DNA from 2 places in the Micromonospora schwarzwaldensis genome. Region 1 is predicted to be linked to the other one. Evidence: riboswitches for the same ligand, from Rfam matches in the RefSeq annotation. Region 1 holds a riboswitch; the other holds the start of a gene.
What was found. A riboswitch is a leader RNA that binds a small molecule or an ion and turns the genes downstream of it on or off. The one in region 1 is predicted to bind ZMP and ZTP.
Positions count from the first base shown of each region.

Region 2: it holds a riboswitch for ZMP and ZTP, as region 1 does, so the genes downstream of both, VKK44_RS13185 (bifunctional 5,10-methylenetetrahydrofolate dehydrogenase/5,10-methenyltetrahydrofolate cyclohydrolase) here and VKK44_RS12040 (glycine hydroxymethyltransferase) in region 1, are expected to answer to the same signal.

Region 1 is NZ_CP154796.1:2,735,783-2,747,316, reverse strand. It holds gene VKK44_RS12085 (dihydrolipoamide acetyltransferase family protein) at 1-1,412, opposite strand, end outside; gene VKK44_RS12080 (alpha-ketoacid dehydrogenase subunit beta) at 1,466-2,470, opposite strand; gene pdhA (pyruvate dehydrogenase (acetyl-transferring) E1 component subunit alpha) at 2,470-3,675, opposite strand; gene VKK44_RS12070 (Lrp/AsnC family transcriptional regulator) at 3,739-4,254, shown strand; gene VKK44_RS12065 (DNA polymerase domain-containing protein) at 4,259-5,233, opposite strand; gene VKK44_RS12060 (histidine phosphatase family protein) at 5,338-6,069, shown strand; gene VKK44_RS12055 (NAD(P)H-hydrate dehydratase) at 6,053-6,916, shown strand; gene VKK44_RS12050 (S8 family peptidase) at 7,032-8,516, shown strand; gene VKK44_RS12045 (hemerythrin domain-containing protein) at 8,625-9,125, shown strand; ZMP/ZTP riboswitch at 9,238-9,327, shown strand; gene VKK44_RS12040 (glycine hydroxymethyltransferase) at 9,346-10,782, shown strand; gene VKK44_RS12035 (hypothetical protein) at 10,836-11,087, opposite strand; gene VKK44_RS12030 (aminotransferase-like domain-containing protein) at 11,157-11,534, opposite strand, start outside.
Region 2 is NZ_CP154796.1:2,965,484-2,977,017, reverse strand. It holds gene VKK44_RS13190 (hypothetical protein) at 203-1,228, shown strand; ZMP/ZTP riboswitch at 1,226-1,307, shown strand; gene VKK44_RS13185 (bifunctional 5,10-methylenetetrahydrofolate dehydrogenase/5,10-methenyltetrahydrofolate cyclohydrolase) at 1,321-2,211, shown strand; gene VKK44_RS13180 (peptidoglycan-binding domain-containing protein) at 2,282-2,704, opposite strand; gene VKK44_RS13175 (helix-turn-helix domain-containing protein) at 2,822-4,261, shown strand; gene VKK44_RS13170 (endonuclease/exonuclease/phosphatase family protein) at 4,283-5,062, opposite strand; gene VKK44_RS13165 (sulfite exporter TauE/SafE family protein) at 5,291-6,013, shown strand; gene VKK44_RS13160 (GNAT family N-acetyltransferase) at 6,013-6,822, shown strand; gene def (peptide deformylase) at 6,802-7,311, opposite strand; gene VKK44_RS13150 (MarR family winged helix-turn-helix transcriptional regulator) at 7,322-7,831, opposite strand; gene pip (prolyl aminopeptidase) at 7,883-8,830, shown strand; gene VKK44_RS13140 (chorismate-binding protein) at 8,842-10,029, opposite strand; gene VKK44_RS13135 (DUF5999 family protein) at 10,153-10,353, shown strand; gene gcvP (aminomethyl-transferring glycine dehydrogenase) at 10,449-11,534, opposite strand, start outside.

The DNA of each region.
Region 1 (11,534 bases):
TCGAAGGTGAGGCTGAGCTGGGTCACCTTGCGGACCGCGAGCTGCCCGTCGACCACCCACGGCTTGTCCACGATCCGGCCGACGCCGAGCAGCGCCGCCTCCGGATGGTTGATGATCGGCGTCGAGCCGTCCACCCCGAACACGCCGTAGTTGTTGAGCGTGAACGTGCCGCCGGTCAACCGGGCCGGGGGCAGCGTGCCGGCGCGGGCCGCCGCCGTGGTCTCGGCGAGCGCGGCGGCCAGCTCCCCGGTGGTCAGCCGCTGGGCGTCGCGCAGCACCGGCACCACCAGCCCCCGGTCCGTCTGCGCGGCGATGCCCAGGTGCACGCCGGCGGACTGCACGATCCGCTGACCCTCGGTGTCGACGCGCGCGTTGAGCTGGGGGTACCTCCGTAGTCCGCTGAGGCAGATCCGGGCGAACAGGGCCAGGATGCTCACCGGCGCGTCCGGGGTGGCGGCGTTGATCGCGGCCCGGGTCTCCAGCAACCCGGTGGCGTCCACGTCGACCCAGATGGTCACCTCGGGGATCTCCCGGCGGCTCCGGGAGAGCTTGTCGGCGATCACCTTGCGGATGCCGGTGAGCGGGACGACCACGTCGCCGTCGTCGGCCGGGACGAGCCCGACGTGCGCGTCCGGCACGGCCGCCAGCCGGGCGACCGGAGCCGCCGCCGGGGTGGCCAGAGCCGTTTCCACGTCCACCCGTCGGATCACGCCGCCCGGCCCGGTGCCACGTACCGACGCCAGATCGACCCCGTGCTCCCTGGCCAGCCGCCGCACGATCGGCGAGATGACCAGCGGCGCCGGAGCCGGGCCGCCGGTCCGCGCCGGATCGGGCGTCCGGTCCGGCGACGCGGGCGGGCCGGCCGGGACCGACGAGCCGGCCACCGTCCCGGGGTCGGTCCCGTCCGGCGAGCCGACCGCGGGACCGGGGCCGGGCTGCGCCGCGGCCGGTGTGCCGGGTTCGGGGGCGAGCGCCAGGCGGGGCCGGCGACGCCGCCGGCCCGGGCCGCCGTGCCCGGTGCCGTACCCGATCAGGACGTTGCCCGAGCCGGCCCGCTCCTCCTCGCGGTAGGTGGCGTGCGGGTCGGGCGCGTCGTCGCCGTCGAGCGGGGCGATGGTGATCAGCGGCTGGCCGACCGGACGGACCTCACCCGCCGCGCCGTGCAGCGCGACGACCCGTCCGGCGTACGGGCAGGGCACGTCGACGACGGCCTTGGCGGTTTCCACCTCGACCACGCTCTGGTCCACGGTGACCACGTCGCCGACCGCGACCCGCCACTCGACGATCTCCGCCTCGCTGAGCCCCTCGCCCAGGTCGGGCAGGAGGAAGTCGCGGGTTCCCACGGTGGCGGTCACGCCGTGCTTGCCGGGCAAGCCCTCACGGCCCTCGCTCCGCTCGGTGCGTTCACTCATGCCGTGCCGACCGGGCATGCCCTCACGGCCCTCGCTCCGCTCGGTGCGTTCGCTCATGCCGCCACCCACCGGGAGTCGGGCTGGTCGTCCCACTGCAACCGGGCCACGGTGTCCAGCACCCGGTCCACCGAGGGCAGGTGGGTGTGCTCCAGCATCGGCGCCGGGTAGGGGATGTCCAGCCCGGACACCCGCAGCACCGGCGCGTGCAGCGCGTGGAAGCAGCGCTCCTGCACCCGGGCGGCGATCTCGGCGCCGACGCCGGCGAAGCCCTGCGCCTCCTGGATCACCACGCAGCGGCCGGTGCGGCGCACCGACGCGGTCACCGTGGCGTCGTCGAACGGCACGATGCTGCGCACGTCGACCACCTCCAGGTCCCAGCCCTCCTCGCGGGCCGCCTCGGCGGCGGCCAGCGCCACCGGCACCGCCGGGCCGTACGCGACGAGCGTCGCGTCGGTGCCCGGCCGGCGCACCACGGCGGTGCCGATCGGCGCGGTGCGCGCCGGCAGCTCCACCTCCGCGCTTCCGAAGTAGAGCTTCTTCGGCTCCAGGAACACCACCGGGTCCGGGTCGTCGATGGCGGCACGCAGCAGCGAGTACGCGTCGTCGACGGTCGCCGGCGTGACCACCTTCAGGCCGGGGGTGTGCGCGTAGTACGCCTCGGACGAGTCGCAGTGGTGCTCCACGCCGCCGATGCCGCCGGCGTACGGGACCCGGATGACGATCGGCACGCTGAGCGCGCCGCGGGTGCGGTTGCGCAGCTTCGCCACGTGCGAGGCGATCTGCTCGAACGCCGGGTACGCGAACGCGTCGAACTGCATCTCGACCACCGGCCGCAGCCCGGACATGGCCAGACCGACCGCGAAGCCGACGATGCCGGCCTCGGCGAGCGGGGTGTCGAAGCACCGCTTGTCGCCGAAGCGGGCCTGCAACCCGTCGGTGATCCGGAAGACGCCGCCGAGCTGGCCGACGTCCTCGCCGAAGACGAGCACCCGCTCGTCGTCGAGCATCGCGTCGGCGAGCGCGGCGTTGAGCGCCTTCGCCATGGTCACGGTGGCCATCAGGCGTCCCCCTCCTCGTCGCGGGCCGCGGCCAGCTCGGCCCGGACCAGTTCCCGCTGCTCGACGAGTTGCGGCGTCGGCTCGGCGTAGACGTGGTCGAAGAGGCTGAGCGGGTCCACGGTCGGCTGGGAGTCCATCCGGCGGCGCAGCGCGGCGGCGTACGCCTCGGCCTCCTCGGCGACCGCCGCGACCGCGGCGTCGTCGAGCACGCCCCGGGCCCGCAGGTACGCCTCCAGCCGGGCGATCGGGTCGCGGTCGCGCCACGCCTCGACCTCGTCGGCGTCCCGGTAGCGGGTCTGGTCGTCGGCGTTGGTGTGCGGTTCCATCCGGTAGGTGTGCGCCTCGACCAGGTACGGGCCCTTGCCGGCGCGGGCGTGCCCGACGGCGCGGTTCAGCACCGCCAGCACGGCCACCGGGTCGTTGCCGTCGACCTGCTCGCTGGGCACGCCGTAGCCGACGCCCTTGTACGCCAGGCTCGGCGCGGCGGTCTGCCGGGACAGCGGCACGCTGATGGCGTACTTGTTGTTCTGCACCAGGAAGACGACCGGCGCCTTGAACACGGCCGCGAAGTTGATCCCCTCGTGGAAGTCGCCCTCGCTGGTGGCGCCGTCGCCGATGAACGTCAGCGCCACGGTGTCCCGCCCCTGGTACGACTCGCCGTAGGCGAGACCGGCGGCGTGCACGCACTGGGTGGCGAGCGGGGTGCACTGCGGCGCGGTACGGGTGACGGCCGGGTCGTACCCGCAGTGCCAGTCGCCGCGCAGCAGCGTGAGCACCTCGACCGGGTCGAGGCCGCGGGCGGTCAGCGCCATCGACTCCCGGTAGGTGGGGAAGACCCAGTCGGAGTCGCGCAGCGCGAGCACGCCGCCGACCTGGCACGCCTCCTGGCCGCGCGCGGACGGGTAGACGGCCAGCCGGCCCTGCTTGGTCAGGGCGGTGGCCTGGGTGTCGAAGCGACGGCCGACGACCATCCGGCGGTACATCTCGTGCAGCGTCTCGACCGGCGGCGCCGGGTAGTCGTCGCGGGCCGGCAGCGCGGTGCCGTCCGGGTCGAGCAGCCGGACCGGCTCGGGCCGTGGCAGCAGGCCGGCCGACGGGTCGGGTGCGGCCGGGGTGGCCGGTCGGCGGGTACGCGGGGATGCCCTGCGGACCGCCTGGGGTGTGGTCGTCACGGCGGGGACCTCCTGGACGTGTGGTGGCCCTATGCTCCTGCTCATGGATGATTGACTCAACATCCGCGATGAACGCGGGACGGATGGCACGGGAGGATGAGCGGAGTGAGCCAGGAGACCGGCGCCACAGCGGGCACGGCGACCGGAACGGGACGTTCGGTCGGGCCGCTCGACGAGGTCGACCGGCGGATCCTGCGCGAACTGGTGGCGGACGCCCGGCTCTCCATCCGGACGCTGGCCGAACGCGTGCACGTCTCGCGCACCAACGCGTACGCCCGGGTGGAGCGGCTGCTGCGCGACGGCGTGCTGACCGGCTTCACCGCGCGGGTGGCGCCGGAGCCGGCCGGGCTGGGCACGTCGGCGTACATCGCGCTGACCATCGAGCAGAACACCTGGCGGGAGGTCTCCGCCGAGCTGGCCCAGGTGCGTTACATCGAGCACGCGGCGCTGCTCAGTGGCGAGCACGACGTGCTGGCGCTGGTCCGCGCGCCGGACAACGCCACGCTGCGGGACGTGGTGCTGGACCGGGTGCAGAGCATCGCCGGCGTGCTCTCCACCCGCACCTGGCTGGTCTTCGAGGAGTTCGACGGGACGCTGAGCCCCTGGGCCTGACGGCTCAACGCTCCGGCGGCGGCTCCAGGCCCTCCCGGTCGGCCAGTTCCAGCAGCGGTTCCAGCGAGTGCCGGCGAGCGTCCAGGCCGGCGTGCGGGTCGCCCCGGTCGGCGAAGCGGGCCGGCATGCTGAGCACGTCGAAGTCCTCCGGCCGGGCGTCGTCCAGCTCGGCCCAGTCCAGCGGCGCCGAGACCAGCGCCCGGGGCGTGGGCCGGATCGAGTACGCCGACGTCATGGTGTGGTCGCGGGCCATCTGGTTGTAGTCGACGAAGACCGGCCGGTCCCGCTGGTCCCGCCACCAGGTGGTGGTGACCAGGTCCGGCCGCCGGCGCTGCATCTCGAGGCCGAGCGCCAGCACCGCCCGCCGGCACTCCCCGAAGCTCCAGCGCGGCTCGATCGACAGGTAGACGTGCAGGCCCCGACCGCCGGTGGTCTTCGGGTAGCCCTCCAGGCCCAGCTCGGCGAGGAACGCCCGCACCTCGTGGGCCACCGGCACCACCTGGGCGAACTCCACCCCGGGCATCGGGTCCAGGTCGATGCGCAGCTGGTCGGGGTGCTCCACGTCGGCCTTCGACACCGGCCACGGGTGGAACCGCAGCGTGCCCAGGTTCGCCGCCCAGATCACCACCGCCAACTCGCTCGGCGCCACCTCGTCGGCGGTCCGTCCGCTGGGGAACGTGATGTGCGCGGTGCGCACCCAGTCGGGCGCGCCGGCCGGCAGCCGCTTCTGGTAGAACGCGTCGCCTTTGTTGGTCTGCCGGGTGGCGATCGTCGCGCCCTCGAACACGCCGCGCGGCCAGCGTTCCAGCATGGTGGGCCGGTCCCGCAGCGCGCGCAGGACGCCGTCACCGACGGCGAGGAAGTAGCGCACCACGTCCAGCTTGGTCAGCCCGCGCTCGGGAAAGTAGGGCTTGTCGGGGTTGGAGACGCGGACCAGCCGCTCCCCCACCCGGATCTCCTCGGCCGCCGCGGTCGCCACGCAGACCACCGTAGGGCACCGACCGGCGTCGCGCGGGCAACTGCTCAGGTGATCAGCGGGGCCGGTGCGGTTACCGGGCGCGGGGCCCGGGTACCGGGAGCCGCATGGCGGAGTTGGCGGCACTCTGGATCGTGCGGCACGGCGAGAGCACCGCGAACGTCGCGGCCACCGCGGCCGAGACGTCCGGCGCCGAGCTGATCGACCTCACCCACCGGGACGCGGACGTGCCGCTGTCGCCCACCGGCGAGGAACAGGCCCGGGCGACCGGCCGGTGGCTGGCCGGCCTGCCCGCGGAGCGCCGGCCCGCGGTGGCGGTGGTGTCGCCGTACCTGCGCGCGGTGCGCACCGCCGAGCTGGCGCTGGCCGGCACCGGGGTGCCGATGAGCCGCGACGAGCGGCTGCGCGACCGGGAGCTGGGCATCCTCGACGGGCTCACCGGGCACGGCGTGCGCCGACGCCACCCGCAGGAGGCGCGGCGACGGGACCGGCTCGGCAAGTTCTACTACCGGCCGCCCGGCGGCGAGTCCTGGACCGACGTGGCGCTGCGGCTCCGGACCCTCCTCGGTGACCTGCGCCGCGACCACGAGGGCGGCCGGGTGCTGCTGTTCGGCCACGACGCGCTGGTCTTCCTGCTCCGCTACCTGGTGGAGGGGCTCACCGAGGCGGAGCTGATGGCGCTCACCCGCGAGCACGTGATCGCCAACTGCTCGGTCACCGGCTGGCGGGCCGACGGCGCCGGCCGGCTCGCGCCGGAGATGTTCAACGACGTGACCCACCTGCACCGGCAGGGGGCGCGGCCCACCAGGGAGGACGAGATCCATGCCGAGCCGGTCTGACGTGATCACCCCCGCGCTGCTGCGGGACTGGGCGCTGCCCGTGCCCTCCGGCGGCAAGGAGGCGCGCGGCACGGTGCTGGTGGTCGGCGGGTCCCGGTTCACGCCGGGGGCGGTGCTGCTGGCCGGCGTCGCCGCGCTGCGCGCCGGCGCCGGCGTGCTCCAGCTCGCCGCCCCCGAGTCCACCGCCACCGCGCTGAGCATCCAGGTCCCGGAGGCACTGGTAATCGGCCTGCCGGAAACCGGCGAGGGTGCGGTCCGGGGCGACCCCGGCGACGTGCTGGGCGGCCTGGTCGCCGACGCGGACGTGGTGGCGGTCGGCCCCGGGCTGACCGACATCGACGCCACCCGGGAGCTGCTGCGCCTGGTGCTCGACGCGGCCGGCCGGGAGACGGCCCTGGTGCTCGACGCGTACGCGCTCGGCGCGCTCAGCCACGAGCCGGACCTGCTGGTCGGCTCCGGCCGCAGGGTGGTGCTCACGCCGAACCTCACCGAGGCCCGTCACCTGCTCGGCCGTGACCCCGGCGACGACCTGGACGCCGAGGCGGTGGAGCTGGCCGGCCGGTACGACGCGGTGGTCTCGCTGTACGGGCACATCGCCACCCCGGACGGCCGGGCCTGGCGGGAGGAGAGCGGCGACGCCGGGCTGGGCACCTCCGGCAGCGGCGACGTGCGGGCCGGGCTGCTGGCCGGGCTGCTCTCCCGCGGCGCCGACCCGGCGCAGGCCGCGTGCTGGGCGGCGTTCGCGCACGCGGTCAGCGGGCAGCGGCTGGTGCCCCGCTACGGCCGGATCGGCTTCCTGGCCCGTGAGCTGCTCGACGAGATCCCGTACACGATCGCGACGGTCTGACGGCCGACACCCGGCGACGGGGGTGTGTGTAACACCACACGGCGTTCCGGCGCTGGTCCGGTGAAGGGCGCGCAGTCTGCCCGCCCTCCACCGGATCGGCCCCCTGGGAGTACGTGTGAACAACCTTCGTCGCAAGACACTGGCCGCCGCGTCCGCGGTGACGCTCGGTGCCGGTCTCGCCGTCACCGGCGGCCTGGCGCCGGCGGCAGCCGCCGGACCGGAGACCTCCTACCTGGTCCTCGCCCCGCAGGGCGCCACCACCGGCAAGGCCGCCGCCCGGGTGGCCGCCGCCGACGGCACCGTGGTGGCCAGCTATGACCAGATCGGCGTGCTCGTCGCCCGCTCGACCAACCCGGACTTCGCCGCCCGGGTGGCCGGCGCGGGCGTCGAGTCGGTCGCCTCCACCGCCGGCCTGGGCACCGCCCTCGACGAGGGCGAGACCGTCGAGGTCTCGGCGGCGCAGCTCGCCGACGCCACCGGCGACCCCACCAAGGAACCGCTCTACGGCCAGCAGTGGGACATGGACATGATCCACGTCCCGCAGGCACACGCGGTGACCACCGGCCGCCCGGACGTCGTCGTCGGCGTCCTGGACAGCGGCATCTCCAGCACCCACCCGGACCTGGCGACCCAGATCGCCAAGGACAAGAGCACGTCCTGTGTCGGCGGCGTCACCGACACCACCGAGGCGGCGTGGAACCCGACCAACAGCGACCACGGCACGCACGTGGCCGGCACCATCGCCGCGGCGATCAACGGCGTCGGTGTCACCGGCGTCGCGCCGGGGGTCAAGGTGGCCGCCGTCAAGGTGGTCAACAACGACGGCTACATCTTCCCGGAGGCCGCGGTCTGCGGGTTCCTCTGGGCGGCCGACCACGGGATGCGGCTGACCAACAACAGCTACTACATCGACCCGTGGGAGCTGAACTGCCGCAACGACGCGCGGCAGCGCCCGGTGTGGCAGGCCGTGCAGCGGGCGATCCGCTACTCGCAGTCCAAGGGCGTGCTGAACGTGGCGTCCGCCGGTAACTCGAACTACGACCTCGCCCACAAGATCACCGACACCGGCAGCCCGAACAACGGGACGCCGGAGGAGCGCGAGAACCTCACCAACGCCTGCCTCGACCTGCCGGCCGAGGCGCCCGGCGTGGTGACCGTCGCCGCGGTGGGCCCGACCGGCGCGAAGAGCTACTACTCCTCGTACGGGCAGGGCGTGATCGACGTGACGGCGCCGGGTGGCGACACCCGGTTCCGGACCCAGGGCGCGCGCTCCACGTCGACCGACGGCATCCTGTCGACCACCTTCAACACCGTCACCCGCACCAACGGGTGGGGCTACAAGCAGGGCACGTCGATGTCCGGCCCGCACGCCACCGGCGTCGCGGCGCTGGCGCTGTCGGCGCACCCGGGCATGACCCCGGGTCAGCTGTCGTCGTTCCTGGAGCGCACGGCGACCGCCCAGCCCTGCCCGGCGGGCGTCTACAACCCGGTCCCGCTGATCCCGACGGGCCCGAACGCCTACGACGCGACCTGCTCCGGCGGGGCGCGTAACGGGTTCTACGGCGCCGGCGTCGTCGACGCGTACGCCGCGGTGAAGTAACCCGCCGCACCCACGGACCGGGCCCGGCGCGATCGCCGGGCCCGGTCTGTTTGTCCTGGTCGGACGCCGGGTAGGGGGGCATCATCAGTCGACCTAGGAGGTAACCCGGTGTCCACCGACGCGATCGTCCTGCTCAAGGAGGACCACAAGGAGATCCGCCGCCTGTTCACGGCGTTCCAGGATGCCGAGGACGGGCCGGCGAGCCGGCGCGGGAAGATCGTCACGCAGATCCTCGAGGCGCTGACGGTGCACACCTACCTGGAGAACGAGGTGATGTACCCGGAGGTCCGCAAACTGGTGCCGGACGTCGAGGACGACATCCTCGAGTCGTACGAGGAGCACCACGTGGCGGACGTGCTCTGCCTCGAGCTGGCCGCCATGGACGCCGACGACGAGCGGTTCGTCGCCAAGACGACGGTGCTGATCGAGAACGTGCTGCACCACGTCGAGGAGGAGGAGCAGGAGTGGTTCCCGAAGGTGCGCGAGGCGCTCGGCCGTAACCAGCTCCAGGAGATCGGCCAGCGCATGCTGGACCTGCGGCCGACGGCGCCGAAGACGCCGACCGCCCCGAAGGCGCTGAAGAAGGCGCGGGACGCCGTGGACGCCTGACGCGCAGGTGAGAAGGGGCCCCTGCTCGACGCGAGGCGTCAAGGAGGGGCCCGTCCTTACACCCGGGCCGGCCGAGCCCCGCAGGTCCGGTCCGGGGCGGACCGCTAGGATCGGCACGGGCCGTGACTGGCGCGTGGAGATGGAGCACCATCGGGGAGCGGCCTCGTCATGAGGACGCCTGCCGAGCGCCTGGGCCTTCCGCACGTCACCAGGAGGTCGCATGTCGCACAACGCCGAGTCCACCGCCTTCCGCAGCGCGCTGGAGGTGATCCGCGCCGTCGAGCCGCGGGTGGCGGACGCCATCGGGGCGGAGCTGGCCGACCAGCGCGAGTCGCTGAAGTTGATCGCCAGTGAGAACTACGCCTCCCCCGCGACGCTGCTGGCCATGGGGAACTGGTTCAGCGACAAGTACGCCGAGGGCACCGTCGGGCGCCGCTTCTACGCCGGCTGCCAGAACGTGGACACCGTCGAGGCGCTCGCCGCCGAGCACGCCCGGGAGCTGTTCGGGGCCGCCCACGCGTACGTGCAGCCGCATTCCGGCATCGACGCCAACCTGGTCGCGTTCTGGGCGATCCTGGCCGACCGGGTCGAGTCCCCCGCGCTGCGCAAGGCGCAGGTCCGGCACGTCAACGACCTGACCGAGGCGGACTGGTTCGCGTTGCGCCGGGAGCTGGGCGACCAGCGGATGCTGGGCATGTCGCTGGACGCCGGCGGCCACCTCACCCACGGGTTCCGGCCGAACATCTCCGGCAAGATGTTCGACCAGCGCAGCTACGGCACCGACCCGGCCACCGGGCTGGTCGACTACGACCGGGTCGCCGAGGCGGCCCGGGAGTTCCGGCCGCTGGTCCTGGTCGCCGGCTACTCGGCGTACCCGCGGAAGGTCAACTTCCGGATCATGCGGGAGATCGCCGACGAGGTCGGCGCCACGTTCATGGTCGACATGGCGCACTTCGCCGGCCTGGTCGCCGGCAAGGTCTTCACCGGCGACTTCGACCCGGTGCCGCACGCGCACATCGTCACCACCACCACGCACAAGTCGCTGCGCGGGCCGCGCGGCGGCATGGTGCTCTGCGGCCCGGAGCTGGCCGACCAGGTCGACCGCGGCTGCCCGATGGTGCTCGGCGGCCCGCTGCCGCACGTGATGGCCGCCAAGGCGGTCGCGCTGGCCGAGGCGCGGCGTCCCGACTTCGCCGACTACGCCCAGCGGATCGTGGACAACGCGCAGGCGCTCGCCGACGGGCTGCTGAGCCGGGGCGCGACGCTGGTCACCGGTGGCACCGACAACCACCTGGTGCTCATCGACGTCTCCGGCTACGGCCTGACCGGCCGGCAGGCCGAGCAGGCGCTGCTGGACTCCGGCATCGTGACCAACCGCAACGCCGTGCCGCAGGACCCGAACGGCGCGTGGTACACCTCCGGCATCCGGATCGGCACGCCGGCGCTGACCACCCGGGGGCTGGGCGCCGCCGAGATGGACGCGACCGCCGAGCTGATCCACACCGTGCTCACCCGGACCACCGCCGGCACCGGCCCGGACGGCGGCCCGTCGAAGGCGAAGTACGTGCTGGACCCGGCGGTGGCCGAGCAGGTCGGCAAGCAGGCCGCCGACCTGCTCACCCCGTTCCCGCTCTACCCCGAGGTCACCCTGGGCTGAGCCGCTGTCATCCGGCAGGGGCCGGCACCCGGCGCGGGTGCCGGCCCCTGCCGTCAGCGCAGCGGGCGCTTGAGGTGGTAGCGGTGCACCTCGGTGCTGCCCTGCACGTTGTTCACGTCCTCGGCGGCGGTCACCAGCTCCCAGCCCTCGCGGCCGACCCGGTTGAGATGCGCGACCGCGGTGTCGCCGTACGCGGTGACGTCGGTGCGGGACCCGTCCGGGCCGTACCAGACGAACGAGACGTGGAAATTCCGGCCCTGCCCCTGATAGCGGCGGACCAGCAACGCGTACTCCCAGGCAACCATCCGTCCATTATCAACGGACAGCGGGTCGCCGGGGAACACGGGTGGTGCCGGAACCGCGACCCTGCGGCGTCAGGCCGGTGCGCCCACCGCGGCCGTGGTGTCCGCGACCAGCGCCGCGAGCCGGTCCAGGCCCACGTCGATCTGCGCCGGGGTGACCGCGCTCACCGACAGTCGCAGCGCGTTCACCGGCGTGCCGGCGTCGTAGAAGTGCGCCATCGGCGTCCAGAGCACGCCGTACTCGCGGGCCGAGCGGTGCAGCAGCGCGTCGTCGACCGGGAACGGCACGGTGACCACCACGAAGAAGCCACCGGCCGGCACGGTCCAGCGCACCGGCCCGCCGGCCGGGAAGCGGCGGGCCAGGCCGTCGACCAGGTGGCGCAGGTTGCGGGCGTACGCGGCCCGCTCCCGGACGTTCGCGGCCACCAGCGAGCAGTCGTGCGCCAGCAG
Region 2 (11,534 bases), 230 kb from region 1:
GTGGTTCGCGACGTGGGCCGGGTGGTGGGAGGTGCCCCGGGCGAGGCAGGGGTTCGGCTCGGGGTCAGGTGGTGTTCGGAGGGTAGCTCGGCGGCGTCGAGGAGCAGGACGGCGTCTTCGGTGTGCAGGTCGATGGCGGACAGGAGCTTGGTGTCTGGTCGGCAACCGTGGGTGTGCGGCTGGTGGTGGCAGGATCGGTCGGATGCGGGTGGATGCGGCGCGGGCGGTGGCGGTCGGCTGGGTGCGGGAGCGGATGCGTACGGATCCGTCGGTGGAGGGGGCGTTGTTCAGCGGCTCGACGGTGGGGTTGCCGGATGACGCGGAGCTGCCGGTGTGGTCGGACGTGGACGTGCTGTTGGTGCGGGAGTCCGCCGGTGTGAAGGTGGGCAAGTTCGTGCATCGGGGGGTGCTGTTGGAGGTCAGCTCGGTCACCTGGGCGGAGGTGGGTGAGCCGGAGGACGTGCTGGGGTCGTGGGTGTTCGCGCCGATGTTCCGTCGCGACGCGGTGATCGCGGATCCGTCGGGGCGGCTGGCGGCGGTGCGGCGGCGGGTGGCGGCGGGGTACGCGGATCCGGTGTGGGTGCGGCGGCGCTGTGCGGGGGTGCGGCGGCGGATCGAGGGTGGGTTGCGGGTGCTGGACGCCGGGGCGCCGCTCGCGGAGCAGGTGTTGGCGTGGGTGTTCCCGACGTCGCTGTTGGCGGTGTGGCCGGCGGTGGCGGGGTTGGTGGATCCGACGGTGCGGCGGCGGTTCGTGCGGGCGTCGGAGGTGTTGACGCGGTTCGGGTTCGGTGGGCGGTATGCGGGGTTGCTGGCGGCGGTGGACGGCGGTGGGGTGGGCGCGGGGCGGGTGCGGGAGCATCTGGCGAGTTTGGCGGTGGTGTTCGACGAGGTGGCGGGGCTGCCGCGGGAGGGGTTCGCGTTCGGGGCGGATCTGAGCGTGGCGGGGCGGCCGGTGGTGTTCGACGGTGGTGCGGCGTTGGTGGCGGCGGGGCGGCACCGGGAGGCGATGTTCTGGGTGGTGGTGACGTACGCGCGGTGTCTGGTGGTGTTGGGGGTGGTGGCGCCGGAGCGGGAGCGGGCGTTGCGGCCGGGGTTGGTGGCGGTGTTGGCGGATCTTCAGGTGGTGTCGGTGGCGGATCGGCGGCGGCGGGCGGATGCGGTGTTGGCGTCGTTGCCGGGGTGGCAGTCGGTGGTGGATGCGATCGTGGCGCGGGCTGTGGCAGGGTGAGGGGGACGCGACTGGCGGCACGGGGATGGGTGAACCATCGGGGAGCTCGTCGTGGGGGTCGACCGCCTGGGCCTCCGCGGGCGAGGTGTCGCATGTCTTCTTCTTCGGTGGTCGCGGGTTCGTCGGCGCGGTTGTTGCCGGGTGGGCCGGTGGCGGAGCGGGTGTTGGGTGAGGTGGCCGCGTCGGTGGCGGAGCTGCGCGCGGTGGGGGTGACGCCGGCGTTGGCGACGGTGCTGGTGGGTGACGACGACGCGAGCGCGGGTTACATCCGGATCAAGCAGCGGCAGGCGGCGGCGTTGGGGTTCGCGTCGCCGCACGTGCATTTGCCGGCGTCGGCGTCGCAGGCGGACCTGCATGCGGTGGTGGCGGATTTCAACGCCGATTCCGGGGTGCACGGGGTGTTGGTGCAGCATCCGATTCCGGGGGGTCTGGATTACGACCGGGCGTTGGCGGTGGTGGATCCGGACAAGGACGTGGACGGGATGCATCCGGTGAACATGGGCCGGTTGGCGTTGGGGTTGCCGGGTCCGTTGCCGTGTACGCCGGCGGGGATCGAGGCGTTGTTGGCGTTCCACGGGGTGCCGGTGTCGGGTCGGGAGGTGGTGGTGCTGGGTCGGGGTGCGACGTTGGGTCGGCCGTTGGCGATGTTGTTGGCGCAGAAGCGGCCGACGGCGAACGCGGCGGTGACGGTGGTGCACACGGGGGTGGCGGACTGGCCTCGGTACACGCGGCGGGCGGAGATCCTGGTGGCGGCGGCGGGGGTGCCGGGGATCGTGCGGCCGGAGCATGTGCGTCCGGGTGCGGTGGTGGTCGGTGGTGGGGTGCGGTACGAGGGGCGGCGGTTGTTGCCGGATGTGGACGAGTCGTGTGCCGCGGTGGCGGGTGCGATCACGCCGCGGGTGGGCGGGGTGGGTCCGACGACGGTGGCGATGTTGTTCCGTAACGCGGTGCAGGCGGCGCGGCGGCGGGTGGGGTTGGGGTGACATGGGCGGGCCCGCCGGTCGTGGCGGCCGGCGGGCCGGGGCAGGGTGTGTTTCGCGGCGGCGGTGTGCCTCAGCCGACGGGGATGCAGCTGTTGTCGGGTCCTGTGGCGCGGGCCCATTGCATCCGGGATCGGGTGGCGGGGCCGTAGACGCCGTCGGCTGTGGCGCCGACCTGGCGTTGTACGTTGATCAGCGCCGAGCGGGTCTGGGCTCCGAACACCTTGTCGACGGTGATGTTCTGCTCGTAGCAGTACTTCATGGTGTATTGCAGGGCCCACACGCCTTCTGAGACGTTTCCGGAGCCCATCACACAGTCCCAGTTGCCGCTGCCGTAGGTGGGGATCCTCGGCCTGGGTTCGTTACCCCAGTTCGTCGCCCACTGGTTGCAGTTGGGCAGCGCGGCGTGGGCGGTCGTGCTGGTCAGGGCGGTCAGGGCGGACGTGGAGAGGGCAAGTGCTGCGGCGGCGTGCAGCAGCCGTGGGGATCGGCGCATCGGTGCTCCTCGATGACGTTTGTCGGTCAGGTTCCACCGGTTGTATGCCGCGGTGTGGCCGTCGGCGGCGGCGACGGTCTATTGCGCGGGGCGACGGCCTATCGGCACGCTGGGGGCATGTCGCGTACGGAGCGTCCGCTTGATGCGTCGTCCGGGCCCGCCGCCGCCTTCGCGATGCAGTTGCGTGCCTTGCGGGTCGCCGCCGGGTCTCCGAAGTATCTGCAGATGGCTCGCCGGACCGGGCGTTCCCGGACCGCGTTGGCCGAAGCCGCGGGCGGCGACCACATTGCGCAGTGGGAGACGGTCGAGGCCTTTGTGCGGGCGTGCGGTGGTGATCCGGCGGAGTGGGTCGTGCGCTGGGAGCAGGCGCGTGCGGCGGCGTCCCGCGGCGCCCGAGCCGTGCCGTCGTCGCCGCGTCCGCATCCGGTGCCGGAGGGGTCAGCGCAGCCGGCCGGTCAGGAGGCGGTCGTGGGGGCGCGCGCGGGCGGCGGCCGGTCCGGGATCCGGCATCGGGCACGTGCCGGCGCTGTGCTGCTGCGGCGGGTGCCGCGACCTGTGCTGGGGGTGGGGGCGGCGGTGGTCCTGGTGCTGTTCGGTATGAGCGTGCCGCGGCCCGGGGCGTTGACGGGTCGCCACGATCCGGCCGGCGCCGCCGGCGGGATCCGTGTCGCCGGGCCGGCAGTGTCGACGCTTGTGGCCGTCAGCCGGTTCGGCAGGTTCGCCACCGGCGATCTCGCCGTGACCGGTGCGGGCGGGGTGGTGGAGGTCTGGGACACCCGCACGGTCGTGCGGCGCCATATTCTCGTCACCGGTGACGAGCAGGTCACTGATGTGCAGTTCGATCCGCTGAACCGCAATGTGCTGGCGACGGCCGGCACGAACGGTTTGTTGCGGCTGTGGAACACCACGGACGGCAAGCCTGTCCTCAGCATCGCCGGCCGGGCCGCCGGAAGCAGGATGGTCTTCGCGTTCGATCCGCGTCGGCGTGGGATCGTCGCGACCGTCGGCGGGGGCGGGACGGTGCGGATCCTGCGGACGGACACCGGCCGGCTCGTGCGGGAACTGCACACCGGGCTGGCCGACATCACCGCGCTGGCGTTCGACTGCCACAACGAGGGCGATCTGGCGGCCGGCGGCGACGGTGCCCTGGAGGTCTGGAGCAGCAGCGACGGCGCCCGCGTCAGCGTCGGGGAACGGATACCGGGGCGGGTCACGTCGATCCGGTTCGACCCGTTGACCCGGAACACCCTTGCCGTCGTCGCGGCGGGCGCGCCGCCGGGCATCTGGGATGCCAGTAACGGCCGTCGGGTGCGTTTTCTGCGCAGCGATGCCGGTCCTGCGGTCGTCGCGTTCAATCCGCTGATCAGGAACAGCATGGCTGTGGGCGACGGCCACGGCCGGGTGCGGATCTTCGACGCCAGTAACGGCTTGCCGGTGCACACTCTCGACGGCCGGTACGGTCCGGTCACCGCCGTGGAGTACGCGTCCGACGGGGCCGTTCTGGCCGTGGGCACCCGCGATGGAGCCGTCCGGCTCGAGGTCGTGGACGACTGGTGACCGGGCGTCGTCGGCGGCTGGTCAGCCGAGGTCGACGACGAGGGGGCGGTGGTCGGAGATGGTGGACGGTGGCGTGGCGACGGCGGTGACGGGTGGGAGCCGGTCGAGGTGGTGGGGGTCGGCGAGGATGTGGTCGAGCTGGACGCGGGGTTGTCCGGCCGGGTAGGTGGGGCGGCGGGCCAGGGGGCGCCAGCGGGACAGCGCGGCGGCGGGGCCGGCGGGGAGGTTGAGGTCGCCGAGCAGGATGCGCGGGGCGGGTAGGGCGCGCAGGGCGCGGACGACGCGGCGCAGTTGCCACACGTTCCAGCCGGGGACGAAGGACAGGTGGGTGGCGGCGACGGTGAGCGGGCCGTGAGGGGTGTCGAGGACGGCGGCGAGGACGACGCGGGGTTCGTCGCGCAGCAGGACGAGTCCGCCGCCGGGGCCGGGGATGTAGATGGGTGAGCGGACGGGCGCGGCGGGTAGGCGGGTGACCTGCCAGGAGCGGACGGGGTGGCGGCTGATGAGGCCGACGCCGTAGAGGGGTTCGCCGTGGCCGTCGTCGTCGTGGGTGAGGGGGCGGAAGTGTTCGCCGGGGGTGCCGACGACGGCGGCGGCGAAGCGGTGGTGGTCGGCGTGCAGGGCGTGGGCGGCGAGGGCGGTGAGGTCGAGTTTGCCGCTGCGGGTCTGGTCGCGGTCGACTTCCTGGAGGGCGAGCACGTCGGCGTCGAGGGCGGTGACGGCGGCGGTGAGTCGGTCGGGGTCGACGAGCCCGTCGGTGAGGGAGCGGCCGTGCAGCAGGTTGAAGGTGGCCAGGCGCACCTGCACACCCTACGTGGTGGTGGCAGGCTGGGCGGATGCTGAAGCTGTTGTGCTGTTCGGTGCTGGTGTTCGTGGCGGTGGCGTCGGTGGGGTTGTGGTTGCGGCGTCGTCGGGGGCGGTGAGGCTGGCCACAGGGGTGCCCGCCGGTGGCGGCGGGGTGGGCAGAATGCGGCCGTGGATGCCGGGTCGTTGACGACGTTGCTGGCCGCTGCCGCGTTGGCGGGGTGGGTGGACGCGGTGGTGGGTGGTGGCGGGTTGCTGCTGTTGCCGGCGTTGTTGCTGGCGGCGCCGGGGGTGCCGGTGGCGACGGCGTTGGGGACGAACAAGTTGGCGGCGATCTTCGGTACGTCGACGGCGGCGGTGACGTATGCGCGGCGGACGAAGCTGGACTGGGCGGTGGCGGGTCCGGCGGCGGGGTTGGCGGTGGTGACGGCCGGGTTGGGTGCGGCGTTGGCGGGTGCGGTGCCGGCGGGGGCGTACCGGCCGGTGGTGCTCGTGGTGTTGGTGGCGGTGGCGGTGTTCGTGGTGGCCCGGCCGCGGTTGGGGGTGGTGGCGTCGCCGGCGCGGCGGACCCGGTGGCGGGTGGTGGTGGCGGTGGCGGTGGCGGGGTTGGGTGTCGCGTTGTACGACGGGTTGATCGGTCCGGGTACGGGCACGTTTCTGGTGTTGGTGTTCACGGCGTTGGTGGGTGCGGATTTCGTGCACGCGTCGGCGATGGCGAAGGTGGTGAACGCGGGGACGAATCTGGGGGCGCTGGTGGTGTTCGGGCTGACGGGGCACGTGTGGTGGTGGTTGGGGGCGGCGATGGCGGTGTGCAACGTGGCCGGGGCGGTGGTGGGTGCGCGGATGGCGTTGCGGCGGGGTGCGGGGTTCGTGCGGGTGGTGTTGTTGGTGGTGGTGCTGGCGTTGGTGGCGCGGTTGGGTTACGACCAGTGGTCGGCGGTGCGGTGATGGCGGTGCGGGCGGAGCATGACCGGGCGGTGCTGGCCGGGTTGTTGGGTCGGGATCCGGTGTTGCACGCGTACCAGTTGGGTGATCTGGACGATTTCTTCTGGCCGTACACGTCGTGGTTCCGCTCGGGTGACGAGGTGGTGTTGCTGTACCACGGGGTGGAGTTGCCGACGTTGTTGGCGTTCGCGGCGCCGGATCGGGTGGCGGCGTTGTCGGGGTTGTTGGTGGCGGTGGCGCCGGTGTTGCCGGCGCGGTTGTGGGCGCACCTGTCCCCTGGTCTGGAGGCGACGGTGGCGCGGTGGTACGGGGTGTCGGACGCGGCGGCGCACGATCGGATGGTGTTGACGGATCCGGTGCGGTTGGCGGCGGTGCCGGCGGTGGGTGAGCCGTTGGGTCGGGCGGACCTGCCGCAGTTGCGGGAGTTGTACGCGGTGGCGTATCCGGGGAACTGGTTCGATCCGCGGATGGTGGACACCGGCCAGTATGTGGGGGTGCGCGAGGGTGGCCGGTTGGTGGCGGTGGCGGGGGTGCACGTGTGGTCGCCGCGGTGGCGGGTGGCGGCGGTGGGGAACGTGACGACGCATCCGGACGTGCGGGGGCGTGGTCTGGGCGCGGGTGTGGTGGCGGCGTTGTGCGCGCGGCTGCGGGCGTCGGTGGATCATGTGACGCTGAACGTGCGGGCGGACAACGCCGCGGCGGTGCGGTTGTACGGGCGGTTGGGTTTCACCCGGGTCGCGGGGTTCACCGAGTGCGCGTTGACGCGGGTGGCCGGCGGGTCGGGCGGGGTGTCAGCGGGCCCGGCTGGGTGAGTCGAACCGGCCGGCGCGGATCTCCCGTAGCGCCCGGCGGCGGGTGTCGCCGCGCAGCGTGTCGACGTAGAGGCGGCCGTGCAGGTGGTCGGTCTCGTGTTGCAGGGCGCGGGCGAGGAAGCCGCTGCCGGTGATGGTGAGGGGTTCGCCGTGCTGGTCGTGGCCGTGGGCGGTGGCGTGCAACGCGCGGGGGGTCGGGAAGTAGAGGCCGGGGATGGACAGGCAGCCCTCGTCGTCGTCCTGGAGTTCCTCGGACAGTTCCAAGGTGGGGTTGACGAGGTGGCCGAGGTGGCCGTCGGCGCCGTAGACGAAGACCTGGGCGTTGACGCCGATCTGGGGGGCGGCGACGCCGGCGCGGCCGGGCGCGCCGAGCAGGGTGTCCATCAGGTCCGCGACGAGGGCGCGGAGTTCGGCGTCGAAGGTGGTGACCGGTTCGCTGGGGGTGCGCAGGACGGGGTCGCCGATGATCCGGATCGGGCGCATAGTCATGCCCGGAAGGCTATCCGTTGCTTACCGGCCCGGGGTGCCCACCCGCCGGTGGGAGCAGCCCGGTGTCGGCGATGCGGTCGCGCAGCGGGCGGTGGCGCAGCGCGGTGAGCACGGCGTACAGCTCGTCGGCGAGCGGGACGGGCAGTTCGGTGTCGAGGTGGCGCATGGCGGCGGTGGTGGCGGCCCATTCGGCTTCGACGGCGGGCAGCAGCGCGCGGGCGCGGTCGGTGAGGGTGACGATGCGGTGGCGGGCGTCGGTGCCGGGGGTGAGGGTGACCAGGCCGGCGCGGCGCATGCCGGCGACGGTCTGGCTGGCGGCGGAGTGGGTGACGCCGACGCGCTCGGCGAGGTCGCGGATGGGCAGGGGTCCGTCGGTGACGAGGACGCGGACCACGGGTGAGTAGCGGGGCCGGTAGTCGGTGAGGCCGAGTCGGTCGTGGACGGCGGCGACGTCGCCGTCGAGCAGTTCCAGGACGTGGCGCAGCAGGGTGCCGAGGGCGTCGCGGTGGGGGGCGGTCACGTCCGCTAATGTAACAGCGCTGTTGTTTCCGGTGGTGGGAGGACCGCGGACATGTATCCCCCGATCGAGCCGTACGCGTCGGGTCACCTGGACGTCGGCGACGGCCAACGCGTGTACTGGGAAACCTGTGGCAATCCGGACGGGCGGCCGGCGCTGGTCGTGCACGGCGGTCCCGGCTCGGGCGCCGGCGCGTCGTGGCGGCAGCTGTTCGACCCGGCCGCCTACCGGGTCGTGCTGTTCGACCAGCGTGGCTGCGGGCGCAGCACCCCGCCGGCCGCCGACCCGGCGACCGACCTGTCGGTGAACACCACCGCCCACCTGGTGGCCGACATGGAGGCGCTGCGCGCGCACCTGGGCGTGGACCGGTGGCTGCTGTGCGGCGCGTCGTGGGGTTCGGCGTTGTCCCTGGCGTACGCGCAGGCGCACCCGCGGCGGGTCACCGCGTTGGTGCTGTTCAGCGTGGTGGCCAACACCCGCCGCGAGATCGAGTGGGTGACCCGGGACATGGGCCGGGTGTTCCCGCAGGAGTGGGCGCGCTTCCGCGACGGGGTGCCCGAGGCCGACCGGGACGGCGACCTGGCCGCCGCGTACGCCCGGCTGGTCAACGATCCCGACCCGGCGGTGCGGGAGCGGGCGGCGCGCGACTGGTGTGACTGGGAGGACGTGCACGTCTCGCTCGCCGGCGGGTACGCGCCCAGCCTGCGCTACGCCGACCCGGTGTTCCGGTACGGGTTCACCCGGCTGGTCACCCACCACTTCGCGAACCTGGGTTTCCTGACCGACGGGCAGTTGCTGCGCGACGCCGGCCGGCTCACCGGCATCCCCGGGGTCCTCGTGCAGGGCCGGCTGGACGTCAGCGGTCCGCCCGACATCGCGTGGCGGTTGACCCAGGACTGGCCGGACGCCCGGCTGGAGATCGTCGAGTCCGGCGGGCACGGCCAGGGCCACGGCATCGGCGAGCGGGTCGTGGCCGCCCTGGACGCGTTCGCCGCCGCCTGAACCGCCGGCGGTCAGCCGGCGGCCAGCAGCGCGCGTACCGGGGCGGCCTTCGCGGCGGCCTCGGCGACCTCGGCGGCGGGGTCGCTGTCCCAGGTGATGCCGCCGCCGGCCCACAGGTGCAGCCGGTGGGCGTCGGCGGCGGCGGTGCGGATGGTCAGTCCCAGGTCGAGCCGGTCCGGCCCGACCCAGCCCAGCGCGCCCATGCCGGCGCCGCGGCCGACCGGCTCCCGCGCCGCCACCTGGGCGAGCGCGGCGTGCTTGGGCGCGCCGGTGACCGACCCGCCGGGGCACAGCGCGCGCAGCAGGTCGGCCAGGCCCAGGCCGTCGGCGGGCGCCGCGGACACCGTCGACTCGGCCTGCCACAGGTCGCACCAGCGGCGTACGGCGAACAGCTCGTCGACGCGGACGGAGCCGGTGCGGGCCACCCGGGCCAGGTCGTTGCGTTCCAGGTCGACGATCATGACGTGTTCGGCGCGTTCCTTGGCGGAGGTGAGCAGGTCACGGCGGCCGGCGGCGGTGGCCGGGCGGGTGCCCTTGATCGGGCGGGTGACCAGCCGGCCGTGTTCGATCGCGACGAGCGTCTCCGGGGAGGCGCAGCCCAACGCCCAGCCGGGCCCGGTGAGGGCGCCGCCGTAGCGGGCGCCGGGCAGCGCGGCGAGGCGGAGCAGCGCCGGACGGGGGTCGCCGGCGTAGTCGGCGGCGGCGTGCCCGACGACGTTGACCTGGTAGACGTCGCCGCGGGCGATGGCGGCGCGGACCGCCTCGACGGCGGCGGCGTGCGCGGCCGGGGTCCAACTGTCCCGCCAGTCCCCCAGTCGCCAGCGGGTCGGCGGCGGCGCCCGGTGCGGGCGGTCGCCGTGGTGGTAGACCACCACGACCAGGTCGGGCAGCGCCGGCACGGGCGTGGGCGCACCGGTCGGCGCGCCGACGGCGTACGCGCCGGCGGCGGCGGACAGGAACAGCGCCGCCCCGCACGGCCCGTCGGGGGTGTGCCGGCCGGGCCGGGTCAGGTCGTCGACGCCGACGCCGTGCGCGGTGAGGAAGCGTTGCGCCAGGTCGGCGGGGTCGCCGCCGTCGCCGACGCGCCACTGCAACCGGGCGGTCTCGACCAGTCGGGACCGACAGCCGGGGGGCGCGCCGGGCACCGCGACCGGCACGTGTGGGAGCGCTTCCACACCGTGTGGACCGTTCCGCCTCATCCGTTCAGCCGATTCTGGGTGAACAAGCCGCGACCTTGCTCGATGGCGCGCGGTTTCGCTTGGTACTGTGCGTCACTGGTCATGTGAACCATGACACAGTGCCCCCACAGTCCGGAGAACCCGATGTGTCAGCACCAACCCACCTGCCCCTCCGCCGACGCGACCGACCGCGAAGCCGCCCGCGTCCTCGCCTGCTTTCCTGAGCAGGGCTGGAGCCTGCTCTGCAACGGCGTCATCATCTTCGAGGACACCGGTGAGCTGCTCCCCGACGGGCGGACCATCGCCCCGCACCGGGGACCGGCCCGCCACGCCCTCGTCGCCTGAGCGCTCACGCAGCGTCAGTGAGCGTACGCGCCGAACGGACACCGTCGGCGCGCCGGCCGGGGCGGCGATCCACCACCGCCCCGGCGTGAACGCCCTCAATCCTCGAACGCCTCCGGCGCCGGACACGAGCAGACCAGGTTCCGGTCGCCGTACGCGCCGTCGACGCGCCGCACCGGAGGCCAGTACTTCCCCGCCCGCTCCACCGCCCCCGGGTAGGCGCCCACCGACCGCGGATACGCGTGCGGCCACTCGTCGCCGGACACCATCGCCGCCGTGTGCGGCGCGTTCGACAGCGGGTTGTCGCCCGCCGGCCACTCCCCCGAGCCCACCTTGTCGATCTCCGCGCGGATGGCGATCATCGCGTCGCAGAACCGGTCCAGCTCGGCCAGGTCCTCACTCTCGGTCGGCTCCACCATCAACGTGCCGGCCACCGGGAACGACATCGTCGGCGCGTGGAACCCGTAGTCGATCAGCCGCTTCGCCACGTCGTCGACGCTCACCCCGGTCGCCTTCGTCAACGGCCGCAGATCCAGGATGCACTCGTGCGCCACCAGGCCCTTGTTGCCGGCGTACAGCACCGGGAAGTGCGCCCGCAGCCGCACCGCCACGTAGTTCGCGGCCAGCACCGCCACGCCGGTGGCCCGCGCCAGGCCGTCCGCGCCCATCATCCGCAGGTACGCCCACGGGATCGGCAGGATCCCCGCCGACCCGTACCGGGCCGCGGAGATCGCCGGCCGGCCGTCGACGGACGCGCCGACCGGATCGCCGGGCAGAAACGGCGCCAGGTGCGCGCGCACCGCCACCGGACCCACCCCCGGGCCGCCGCCGCCGTGCGGAATGCAGAACGTCTTGTGCAGGTTCAGGTGCGACACGTCCGCCCCGAACTTCCCCGGCTTGGCGAACCCGACCAGCGCGTTGAGGTTCGCCCCGTCGACGTACACCTGACCGCCGGCGTCGTGGACCTTCGCGCACAACTGCGCGATGCCCGTCTCGTACACCCCGTGCGTCGACGGGTACGTCACCATGATCGCCGCGAGGGCGTCCCGATGCTTGTCGATCTTCGCGTCGAGGTCGACCAGGTCGACGTTGCCGTCGGCGTCGCAGCCCACCACGACCACCCGCATGCCGGCCATCACCGCCGACGCGGCGTTCGTGCCGTGCGCCGACGACGGGATCAGACA